Regions from separate parts of the Proteus mirabilis HI4320 genome, predicted to be linked through region 4. Evidence: predicted binding sites of a transcription regulator. Region 4 holds the regulator's gene; each other region holds the start of a gene.
What was found. The regulator PurR, encoded in region 4, represses purine synthesis genes. The targets are predictions, from matches to a motif close to CANGCAAACGTTTGCNTG.
Positions count from the first base shown of each region.

Region 1: PMI_RS17515 (NCS2 family permease) is a predicted target of PurR. The motif match lies at 1,662-1,679, and genes of this name have one in related genera.
Region 2: gltS (sodium/glutamate symporter) is a predicted target of PurR. The motif match lies at 1,651-1,668, and genes of this name have one in related genera.
Region 3: purH (bifunctional phosphoribosylaminoimidazolecarboxamide formyltransferase/IMP cyclohydrolase) is a predicted target of PurR. The motif match lies at 935-952, and genes of this name have one in related genera.

Region 1 is NC_010554.1:3,842,919-3,846,138, reverse strand. Features, by position in the region: gene PMI_RS17520 (GNAT family N-acetyltransferase) at 1-150, opposite strand, end outside; gene PMI_RS17515 (NCS2 family permease) at 278-1,624, opposite strand; gene PMI_RS17510 (MFS transporter) at 2,395-3,220, opposite strand, start outside.
Region 2 is NC_010554.1:3,145,735-3,148,954, forward strand. Features, by position in the region: gene recG (ATP-dependent DNA helicase RecG) at 1-154, shown strand, start outside; gene gltS (sodium/glutamate symporter) at 263-1,477, opposite strand; gene PMI_RS14175 (uracil-xanthine permease family protein) at 1,720-3,111, shown strand.
Region 3 is NC_010554.1:3,037,144-3,040,363, forward strand. Features, by position in the region: rRNA gene PMI_RS13665 (16S ribosomal RNA) at 1-473, opposite strand, end outside; gene purH (bifunctional phosphoribosylaminoimidazolecarboxamide formyltransferase/IMP cyclohydrolase) at 1,091-2,680, shown strand; gene purD (phosphoribosylamine--glycine ligase) at 2,693-3,220, shown strand, end outside.
Region 4 is NC_010554.1:1,473,503-1,476,722, reverse strand. Features, by position in the region: gene punC (purine nucleoside transporter PunC) at 1-194, opposite strand, end outside; gene punR (DNA-binding transcriptional activator PunR) at 314-1,216, shown strand; gene purR (HTH-type transcriptional repressor PurR) at 1,226-2,251, opposite strand; gene cydH (cytochrome bd-I oxidase subunit CydH) at 2,520-2,603, shown strand; gene sodB (superoxide dismutase [Fe]) at 2,738-3,220, opposite strand, start outside.

The sequences.
Region 1 (3,220 bases), 1.7 Mb from region 4:
TTCAGAAAATTCAATTAGCCTTTTTTTCCACATAGTGACTGATGGATAAGGGAACTGACAAGTACAAATATATAAGTCTGGATGTGTATACAATTGCTGTATTGCTATAGCATCTTCAGGCTCACCATGTCGTATTTCTATCTGATGCATTTATTTTACCAAAAAATTAACAATGAGTCTTAACCTCGACAATAGCGAATAAAACTAGATAAATAAATAGCAAAAAAGCGGAATAAAAATATATTCCGCTTTTTATGTTTAAACCTGATGATTTTAATTAAATTGCCCAGTGTCCGGCATAAAATGCCACTAAAGCAATAGCAATTAGAACTGTACCAATATTAAGTTTACGCCACTCACCGGCAAAAATACGGCCAATCACTAAACAGCCAAAACCCAACATAATGCCTGTAACAATATTACACGTTAATACGATAAATACCGCGCACACCATACCTGACATCGCATCGACAAAATCACTAAAATCTAACTTAGTGACATTACCTAACATCAATAAACCCACATACATTAATGCAGGGGCTGTCGCATAGGGGGGAACTAAATAAGATAGCGGTGATAAAAAGAGGATCAATAAAAAGAGAATACCGACCACAGTTGCGGTGAGCCCTGTTTTACCACCTGCTGCAGTACCCGCTGCGGACTCAACATATACTGCTGCAGGTGCTGCACCAATTGCCCCAGCAAATATACTGCTCACGGAATCAGAAGTTAACGCTTTACCACCATTGATAATTTGTCCTCGTTTATCAAGTAAATTAGCTTGTCCCGCCACTGCGCGAATGGTTCCTGTCGCATCAAAAATAGCCGTCATCACTAAAGCTAATACACTAGGTAAAACAAGTGGTTGTAATGCGCCTTTAATATCCATGGCAAATAATAGTGCAAGGCCCTCTTCGCCTAATTGTGGCATTTTAAAGAACCCTTGGTATTTCACGTTAGGATCAAAAATCAATCCAATAATCGAAATCGCAATAATGACTAATAACACACCACCGGGGACTTTACGTTTTTCTAGACCAAAAATAGCAGCAAGACCGGCCAATGACATTAATACTGAAAAAGAAGTAAATTCTCCCATCGCAACAGGTAATCCGGCTAATGGATTTTTCACCACTAACCCAACACTATTGGCTGCGATCAAAAGTAAAAATAGCCCGATACCAATACCGGCGCCATGAGCGATACCAATCGGAATATTTTTTAAGATCCACGTTCTGATCCCTGTTAAAGAAAATAGGGTAAATAGGCACCCCATCAAAAACACCGCCCCCAAAGCAACAGGTACAGAGATATGTTGACCAAGTACCAAACTAAAGGCGGTAAATGCCGTTAATGAAATGGCACAACCAATCGCCATAGGTAGATTTGCCCACAATCCCATTAACAGAGAACCAAATCCTGCCACTAAACAGGTTGCGATAAATACCGCCGTGTGGGGGAACCCCGCTTGCCCTAGCATACTGGGTACGACAATAACGGAATAGACCATCGCCAAAAAGGTTGTTAAACCGGCGATCATCTCTTTACGAACCGTAGTGCCTCGGGCGGTAAGCTTAAAATAATTATCCAGTTTACCTGTGGTTGCTGATTGATTAGCAGACATTACATTCCTCTGACATAAAAAACAGTTCACCCTCCCCAACGAAAACGATTACGTCTAAAATTATTATCACCTCCAATGGTAAAAAAATCATCAGAGGAGTGAAAAAGCAAACGTTTGTTTATTAATGTGGATAGAGTGAGAGAATTTGACGCAAACGATTATCTGGTGCTTTTAGGGTAAGAATCAAGAAAAAAAATACTTTTTTAGCAAAAATGTCATAAAAAGACATTCTAGTGTTCGCAGAAAAAAGAAAAGAGGAGAATAGTGATATATTTCTCCTCTGGTTAAACTGTTTTAGCAACGCTATCACCCTAAAAGGTGAAGCGTACTTATAATCAACTGTTTTTATTAATATCATTGATGTTTATATTAATAATGCTTGGTTTGATACTATAAATATTAATTAAATATTTCTTATGTTTTTATCATTTTTGAACTTACTGTTTTAACAGCATCTTCCCTTGTTTGGCGATAATATTGACTCAGTATTCATCACACTCTGCTTGAAAAACATACACCTCCTTGTGATAAAACTAGATGAAAATAGTGCCATTTGGCAAATCTTTCTTATTTCATTTTATTATTTCTGGATTATTCTTAATAAATCACCAATAAAAACCTTTGAATAGTATGTATCGCATTGATTATTAAAATAAAGATAATAAAAGAAAAAATAATTGAATGGGTGATAAAACAGCAGGAAATTATTGTCTAATTTAATGAAAATAGCGCCCTCTTTTACCTACAATAAGGTAAAAAAGAGCATGCAATTATGATGTATGACGATTTAGAGTGTCGACATGCAAGTTAAAGCGATCCATCGTCGAAACTAAAAATAATCCCGTCATAACCACCAATAAAAAAGGTAACGCAGATGGAGAGATTTCAGACATAGCACCGGCTAAAATGGGACCAGAAAGATTACCAATGCCCCATAACATCGCCGCTGAAGCATTTGCTATCATCAGATCATTTCCTGAAAAGTATTGCCCAATTTGTACCAATGCAATGGTATAAATGGCTCCCGCCGTTGCACCAAGCACTAATAATAGTGGCCAAATAACTAAAGTATGTGGCATAGCAATGGGCAATAATAAGCTTGCTAATAATGTAATGACACCACAAATTCGGTATAGCCGTGTTCTATTCATATGATCAGCAAGCCAACCAAATGGCATTTGCATTATGGCATCTCCCGCCAAAATAGCACTGATCATCATCGCGGCAATCGCTTCACTATGACCAACACTTAGCCCATAAATAGGGAACATAGACAACACTGTGCCATCAAAAAATGCAAAAAAGATAATGCCACCACATATCGCAGGCGCCACTTTAATAAAACGAAGAATAGAAAAGTGCGACTCTTCTGAGTCTTTAGCTAATTTATCGCCCACTTTCTGATCCATCATTAAAAATAGCACGATAGAGATAATATGAAGCAGTACGCTGATTAAGATCGGTGTTTTATCAGCAACGCCATATAACGCAATAATTGAAGGGCCTAACAACTGGCTGATAGTAAACACGGTCGTATAAATCGCTAAAATACGACCTCGCTTATTATCCGCTACAAGTTCATTGATCCATGTCTCC
Region 2 (3,220 bases), 1.7 Mb from region 4:
TGCACAATTTAAAGTCGCAGACTTATTACGCGATCAGGCGCTTATTCCAGAAGTACAACGTATCGCTCGTTATTTACATCAACATTATCCTAAGCATTCGCAAGCGTTAATCGAACGCTGGCTACCTGCAAAGACCCAATATAGCCAAGCTTAAACGACACCGTTTAAATGGCTTAGAGCACACTTGAGGGCTTAATACTGTAATAAAAAACGGCACAGACTTACCTGTGCCGTTCTCATTCGAACTAGATGAACACTGTCATCACCCTGCTATAGGCGTAAAGAATGGTAGCATCAGATACAATTTGATCACTATCGCATTCACTATATCAATAAAGAATGCACCGACCATCGGAACAACTAAGAATGCAAGATGAGAAGGACCAAAACGATCTGTCACAGCTTGCATATTAGCGATAGCCGTTGGCGTAGCGCCTAAACCGAAACCACAGTGACCCGCTGCCAAAATTGCCGCATCATAATTTTTACCCATAACACGAAAAGTGACAAAAATTGCATACAATGCCATTACTGCCGCTTGAACACCGAGAATAACCAACATAGGTATTGCCAGTGATGCCAGCTCCCATAATTTTAAGCTCATCAGCGCCATCGCTAAAAATAACGATAAGCTAACGTTACCTAAAACAGAAACGGCTCTATCAAATACACGATAAAAACCGAGCATTGATAGACTATTACTTAAAATAACGCCAATGAACAGTACACACACAAAGGTAGGTAATGAGAAAGCCGTACCTTCTAGTAACTGAGATAAGAAAGTCCCTGCCATTAAACAGATAGAGATCATCGCAATGGTTTCCAATAACACCATTGAAGTGATCATTCTCCCCGTAGCGGGTTTCTCAAAGGCTGTAGGCATTTCATGATCATCACTGCCTGCGCCAGGGGTTGGAATGTTACGAATTAAATAACGCGCAACAGGGCCACCAATTAATCCACCTAACACTAAACCAAAGGTTGCACAAGCCATAGCCACTTCAGAGGCACTCATAAAGCCGTAGCTTTCAACGAATGTTTTCCCCCAAGCGGCACCCGTTCCATGACCACCTGATAAGGTGATAGAACCGGCTAATAATCCCATAAGAGGATCAAGGCCTAGCATTTCTGCTAATGCAATACCTACTGTGTTTTGAACTAAAAGTAATCCAACGACCACAAACACAAAAATAAATAGCGCTTTTCCTCCCGCTTTTAAGCTGGCAAGGTTCGCGTTTAAACCAATTGTTGCAAAAAAAGCGAGCATCAGTGGATCTTTTAAGGAGAGATCAAAGCTAATTTCCCAGTCCATAAATGATTTTAATGCAAGTAAAAGAGCTGCAACAAGTAACCCACCTGCAACGGGTTCTGGGATCGTATACCGTTCTAAAAAAGGAACAGATTTCACTAACTTACGTCCGAGTAAAAGAACCAAAGTGGCCGCGACTAGCGTGCCATAAACATCGAGATGATACATTTATGTACCCCGTCTTATTTGTTAATTTTGTATAAAAAAACTACGACGCTAAGTTCATCCATGAACAACGCCAAAAGCAGGTATACCCCGATTAGAAAAAAAAACGACGATAAACACAAGTTAAAACATATAAAAATGTGAGCGCCTCTTATGCATTTTGATAACATCAATTTTACGCAAACGATTGCTTTTGTGGCGCAGATCATTAAAATACGCTTTTTGCCAGATAAGAAATTCACATCATGGTTACTTCAGAAAATCGTAATTTGTCACAAAGTAGTCAGATTTCGCCCCAAAAAACGAGTGAACTTTTATTCGCTTTAGAAGAAAAGCCCCCATTACTACAAACACTATTTGCGGCTTGTCAGCATCTATTAGCCATGTTTGTCGCCGTAATAACCCCTGCTATCTTAATTTGCCAAGCATTAGGGTTACCTGCACATGACACTCAACGCATTATCAGCATGTCATTATTCGCCTCAGGTATTGCATCACTGATCCAAATTCGAGCTTGGGGTCCCGTAGGTTCAGGTTTATTATCAATTCAAGGCACCAGTTTTAATTTTGTGGCTCCTCTGATTATGGGGGGGTTGGCATTAAAAAATGGTGGCGCGGATATTCCAACAATGATGGCGGCTCTATTTGGCACTTTAATGGTTGCTTCACTTACCGAAGTGCTATTATCGCGTTTTTTACATTTAGCTCGCCGGATTATCACACCATTGGTATCAGGAATTGTGGTGATGATTATCGGCCTTTCTTTAATTCAAGTTGGGCTTACTTCTATTGGTGGTGGTTACGCCGCTATTGAAAGTAACACCTTTGGCTCACCTAAAAACCTTTTATTAGCGGGTTCGGTATTAGTGGTTATTATTTTACTTAACCGCCAAAGAAACCCTTATTTACGTGTCGCTTCTTTAGTGATTGCTATGGCTGTCGGTTATATTTTGGCATGGTGGCTAGATATGCTACCTACACCGCCTGAACAACAAGAAACACCGATTATCACCGTACCAGAACCTTTCTATTATGGCCTCTCATTTGATTGGCATTTACTTATCCCACTAATGCTGGTGTTTATGATCACCTCATTAGAAACCATTGGTGATATTACTGCCACCTCAGATGTTTCAGAACAACCCGTCAGTGGGCCACTTTATATGAAACGCATTAAAGGGGGCGTATTAGCAAATGGATTGAACTCTATGGTTTCTGCGTTTTTTAATACCTTTCCAAACTCCTGTTTTGGGCAAAATAACGGCGTTATTCAATTAACAGGTGTGGCAAGTCGCTATGTGGGCTATGTCGTAGCAGCCATGTTGATTATTTTAGGGTTATTTCCCTCTGTGGCAGAATTTGTACAACGAATTCCTGAACCTGTACTGGGAGGGGCAACGCTTGTTATGTTTGGTACTATCGCTGCATCTGGGGTGCGTATCGTCTCTAAAGAGGCGCTAAATCGTCGTGCTATTATGATCCTCGCCATCTCTTTGGCCGTAGGACTTGGGGTATCACAGCAACCTCAAATATTACAGTTTGCACCAGATTGGCTAAAAACATTACTGTCATCCGGTATTGCTGCAGGCGGTCTAACCGCTATTATTTTAAACCTGATTTTTCCACCCGAAAAATAATCATTAATAAACTTCCAAATAATAAAGCGCTATTTTCATAATCAAAAATAGCGCTTTATTTGTTGGTCTTTTTATAAAAGCATTGTCCTTTAAGTTACGGTAGATATTT
Region 3 (3,220 bases), 1.6 Mb from region 4:
AAGGGTATTAACCTTATCACCTTCCTCCCCGCTGAAAGTACTTTACAACCCTAAGGCCTTCTTCATACACGCGGCATGGCTGCATCAGGCTTGCGCCCATTGTGCAATATTCCCCACTGCTGCCTCCCGTAGGAGTCTGGGCCGTGTCTCAGTCCCAGTGTGGCTGATCATCCTCTCAGACCAGCTAGAGATCGTCGCCTAGGTGAGCCTTTACCCCACCTACTAGCTAATCCCATATGGGTTCATCCGATAGTGCAAGGTCCGAAGAGCCCCTGCTTTGGTCCGTAGACATTATGCGGTATTAGCCACCGTTTCCAGTAGTTATCCCCCTCTATCGGGCAGATCCCCATACATTACTCACCCGTCCGCCGCTCGTCAGCAAGAAAGCAAGCTTTCTCCTGTTACCGCTCGACTTGCATGTGTTAGGCCTGCCGCCAGCGTTCAATCTGAGCCATGATCAAACTCTTCAATTAAAAGTGTTTGATGCTCAAAGAAATCGAAAACTTAGCTTATTCATTATATGAATTAACTTGTTAGTCACTCTTCAAGACTTGATACATCTAATTTTTTAGAAGATATCGTCTCTGCGAGTGCCCACACAGATTGTCTGATAATTTGTTAAAGAGCAGTGCAACTGTCGCTGCCGTTTCCGGTCTTCTGCGTTGTTGCGAGGAGGTGCATTCTACATCTTCCTCATTCAGTGTCAAGCGCTAATTTATTAGGCTTTTCACTTTTTATTTTGTTCTCTCAGCCAGTTCGCTTAGCGCCCTGTGCCGTGACAACGAGGACGCATTATAGGGAGTTTTCTGAGGCTGGCAATAGTTTTTTTAAGAAAAAAATTCGTTTGCTTAATTCCACAGCAAAACCCTTAGTTATACGCAGTTATCAACAATTTTATCCACAAGCCATCTTTTCCCACAAATTTAGCATGTCAAACGCAAACGTTTGCGTTATTATAATACCCAAATGAGTGAGATTGATTTTGTCTTCATCTTCTGAAATGTTAGTGGTGCAAACACAATTTCACTGTATCAACGTGACTTTTCATCACAATGACTACTGTTATACAAAAACCCAAGGGATAAAACTCATGCAACACCTTCGTCCTATCCGCCGTGCTCTTTTAAGTGTGTCTGATAAAGCAGGTATTTTAGAATTTGCGAAAGCGCTTGTAGAAAGAAATGTAGAACTTTTATCAACAGGAGGGACAGCGCGTCTATTAGCAGAAGCTGGCTTACCCGTTATAGAAGTCTCTGACTACACCGGTTTTCCAGAAATGATGGATGGTCGTGTAAAAACACTTCACCCTAAAGTACATGGTGGTATTTTAGGACGTCGTGGACAAGATGATACCATTATGGAGGAACATGATATTCGTCCTATCGACATGGTTGTTGTCAATCTTTATCCCTTCGCTAAAACAGTAGCCCATCCCGATTGCTCATTAGCAGATGCTGTTGAGAATATTGATATTGGTGGTCCTACCATGGTTCGTTCCGCAGCAAAGAACCATAAAGACGTCACCATTGTGGTTAATAGCAATGACTATGAAAAAGTGATTGAAGAAATGGACAATCACCAAAACAGTCTGACTTTAGATACACGTTTTGATTTAGCCATTAAAGCCTTTGAGCATACCGCAGCTTATGACAGTATGATTGCGAACTACTTTGGCCAAAAAGTTGCACCTTATTATGGTGATACTTCACAACCATCAGGAACCTTCCCTCGTACCTTAAATCTTAACTATATAAAGAAACAAGATATGCGTTATGGTGAGAATGCTCATCAGCAAGCGGCTTTCTATATAGAAGAGAATATTGAAGAAGCCTCTATCGCAACAGCAAATCAATTACAAGGTAAGGCACTCTCTTATAACAATATTGCCGATACTGATGCTGCATTGGAATGCGTGAAATCATTTTCCGAACCAGCTTGTGTTATCGTGAAACATGCAAACCCTTGTGGCGTTGCTATTGCGGACACTCTCACACAAGCATATGACAATGCATTTAAAACTGATCCAACTTCTGCATTTGGCGGTATTATCGCTTTCAATAGAAGCTTAGATGCAAAAACAGCAAGTGCCGTTATAGAGCGTCAATTTGTCGAAGTCATTATCGCGCCTTCTATTAATGAAGATGCTCTACCTATTTTAGCAACCAAACCTAATGTTCGTGTATTAGCCTGTGGTGAATGGCAAGAAGCTAAACCTGCACTTGATTTCAAACGGGTTAACGGAGGCTTATTAGTACAAGATCGTGATTTAGGTATGGTTAAAGAAGAAAACCTAAGGGTTGTCACGCAACGCCAGCCTAGTGAACGAGAATGGAAAGATGCGCTATTTTGCTGGAAAGTTGCAAAATTTGTGAAATCCAACGCAATTGTGTATGCCAAAAATGACATGACGATTGGCATTGGTGCGGGCCAAATGAGCCGAGTCTATTCTGCTAAAATAGCAGGGATTAAAGCGGCTGATGAAGGTTTAGAAGTGGCAGGTTGCGCCATGGCATCTGATGCATTCTTTCCCTTTAGAGATGGTATTGATGCGGCAGCTATGGCCGGTGTAACTTGTGTTATTCAGCCAGGTGGTTCTATTCGTGATGATGAAGTAATTGCAGCAGCTAATGAACACAATATCGCGATGATTTTTACTAACATGCGTCATTTTCGCCATTAATAAGGGATTGCTATGAAAATTTTAATTATTGGTAATGGTGGTCGTGAACATGCACTAGCTTGGAAAGCAGCGCAATCGCCTTTAGCAACCCAAGTGTTTGTTGCCCCCGGTAATGCAGGAACAGCATTAGAACATGGCGTACAAAACGTTGATATTAGTGCCACTGATATTGCCGCATTAGTTGCATTTGCCCAGCAAAATCACATTGATTTAACCATTGTGGGGCCTGAGGCACCATTGGTAATTGGTGTAGTAGATGCGTTCAAACAAGCGGGACTGATGATTTTTGGCCCCACCAAAGGTGCGGCACAACTAGAAGGTTCGAAAGCATTTACAAAAGATTTTTTAGCCCGCCATCATATCCCAACGGCAGCTTATCAAAACTTTACTGAAATAGCGCCTGCACTTGAATATCTCCATAAAGTTGGCACACCTATTGTGATTAAAGCGGATGGCCTAGCTGCGGGTAAAGGTGTCATTGTTGCCATGACACATACCGAAGCAGAAAATGCGATAAAAGATATGTTAGCAGGTAATGCC
Region 4 (3,220 bases):
GCGACAGCAAAGCCAAATAGAAAGATACTTAAGCTGTTACTGACGGCGCCTTCACTGATTGATAATTCGCGTTGCATCATACCAAATGCAGGCAGATACATATCGATAGCTAAATAGCCCAGCATACTAAGGCAGGCGAGATACACCATAAAGAGAGAAGGTGTTTTTGATTGTGTGGAATTCTTTAAAGTCATTTTAATTTTCTATGTTATGTGATGTAAAACATTTTATATATTGTAGCTAAGAGTGATTTTACTTGTGAAACGGGAATATTTGGTTAATGCTGTGAAAAAAATTCAAAGGAATAAATATTATGTGGTCAGAATACTCGCTAGAGGTCGTTGATGCTGTCGCTAGAACGGGGAGTTTTAGCTCAGCCGCTCAAGAATTGCACAGAGTACCCTCCGCGGTGAGTTACACCGTGAGACAATTAGAAGAATGGCTTGCCGTTCCTTTGTTTGAACGCCGGCATCGTGATGTTGAATTAACCGATGCGGGTAAGATCTTTATTAAAGAAGCCCGTTCTGTTATCAAAAAAATGAATGACACTCGCCATATGTGCCAGCAAGTCTCAAATGGCTGGCGGGGGCAGTTTAGCATTGCCGTGGATGGTATTGTCAAACCGGCTAGAACACAGCAACTTATTCTGGACTTTTATCGCCATTTTCCTGATATCGAACTCTATGTTTATCCTGAAGTTTTTAACGGTGTCTGGGATTCATTAGTGAACGGGCGTGTTGATTTGGCTATTGGTGCCACTAGAGCTTCACCTATTGGTGAACGTTATAGTTTTAAAGATATGGGCTTTATGCCGTGGCGATGTGTGTGTCATGCTGATCATCCTCTTGCAAGCGCGGCACATCCATTAACCGATGATGAACTACGGCCTTATCCTAGTTTATGTTTAGAAGATACCTCACGTAGTTTACCAAAACGAGATACTTGGGCATTAAATAATCAGCGCCGAATGATAGTACCTTCATGGGATATGGGGCTTGAGTGTTTATTAGCAGGATTATGTGTTGGTATGGTGCCTTGGCACCGAGCGGAGCCATTAATCGAACAAGGTAAGTTGGTTACCCTTACCTTAGCACAACCCTTGCCAGACAGTCCGTGCTGTCTAACATGGGTTGATAAAAGCGAATCGCCGGCATTAACTTGGCTATTAGATTATCTAGGCGATAGCCAAACCTTAAATGAGGAATGGCTTCGTTAATGAAGGAGATCAGCGGCGATAATCAATAAATGGACCATCGGCAACAGAGCGACGTTCTACTAGGCGCGGGTGTACTTCGATAGTTTGTGCATCCTCGCGTTTATTCACAATACGGTCGAGTAACATGGAAAAAGCCATTTGTCCTAAACGCTCTTTCGGCTGGTGAACCGTGGTTAAAGCTGGTGTGAAATAGCGTGCATTACGGATATTGTCGTAGCCGACAATGGAAATATCGGCAGGAACACGTAATCCTAACTCATCAGCTGCACATATTGCTCCCATCGCCATAACATCACCGCCACAAAATACGGCAGTAGGGCGTTGCTTTTGATTGAGCATTTGGGTCATGGCTTTGTAACCAGATTCAGGTTCAAAGTCACCTTGTACAATCCACTCTTCTTTTACCGTAATTTTCGCTTCTTCCATGGCTTTTAAAAAGCCCTGTAAACGACCGCCTCCGGTATTTCGCTCTAGAGGGCCGGGGATAATACCAATATCACGATGACCTCGTTCAATAAGATAACGACCGGCTATATAGCCACCATGGAATGCGTTATCAATAATGGTATCAGTAAAGTCACCGCGGGCTTTTCCCCAGTCCATTACGACCATCGGAATATTACGATAACCTTCTAAGAGAGAAAGAAGATGATCGGGATATTCTGAACACATGACTAATAAACCATCAACACGTTTTTGTGCCAACATAGCTAAATAAGCTTTTTGTTTATCAAGATTATTATGTGAATTACATAAAATTAGCGTGTAGCCTTTGCTATAACAACTATTTTCAACAGCTTCAATCACTTCAGCAAAGTAAGGTGCTTCACTGGACGTGGCTAATAAACCAATAGATTTAGTGTGATTGACTTTTAAACTACGTGCGACAGCACTCGGCGAATAATTTAATTCTTTTATCGCAGCCCAAACTGCCGCTCTTGTGTTCTCAGCAACAAAACGAGTTTTGTTGATCACATGAGAAACAGTCGTGGTTGATACGCCTGCGCGTTTTGCCACGTCTTTTATTGTTGCCATGGTGTGGAAAACTCCTGACCTTCATTGGTCTCTTTTAATTCATTTTATGGTTTAACTGCCAGTATAGTCATATATAGGGCAAACACTGGCAATAATTTAGCGATTAGCTGTGAATTTTGTATGATCTAGCTCAAAAGTGAAAGTATTAATCAATGTTATAAATTGTGCTCTAGTCGCTATTTTAGCAAAACTTGATATGTAATAATAATTAACCATGACAAGATTATGGTTTAATCTGAGTATTATAATCATTTTGAGGGAGAAATAGATGGATACGGATCTGAAATTTGGTTTAAGTACCGCAGTAGCAGCACTGGTTATGATCGTAATATATGCAAGTTTATTGTTTTGATTGTTAATTGCTAATTATTTACTTAAATTTTAGCTATCCAAAGTGAGCAATCAAATATATCAATATAACAAAGGGCACTAGGCCCTTTGTTATTAGATTATCAAAAATGGTTTTCCCATCTCTGAAACAGTCAATTAAGCAAGATTTGCTTCAACAAATGACCAGTTAACCAGTGCCCAGAACTCTTCTAAGTATTTCACACGTGCATTACGATAGTCGATGTAGTAAGCGTGCTCCCAGACGTCAACAGTTAACAGTGGTTTATCTTCGCCAGAAACAGGTGTTGCAGCGTTAGATGTATTAACAATGGCTAATGAGCCATCTGCTTTTTTCACTAACCAAGTCCAACCTGAACCAAAGTTTTTTGCAGCTGCATCATTAAATTGTTTTTTGAACTCTTCAAAAGAGCCAAACGCTTTATTGATTGCTTCTGCAATTTTACCTGTTGGTGCACCGCCTGCGTTTGGTGCTAAGCAATTCCAGTAGAATGTATGGTTCCAAACTTGAGCAGCATTATTGAAAATACCACCTTCAGTAGTTTTGATGAGCTCTTCTAAAGATTTATTTTCTAAATCAGTACCTTTAACCAAGTTATTTAAGTTGGTTACGTAAGTTTG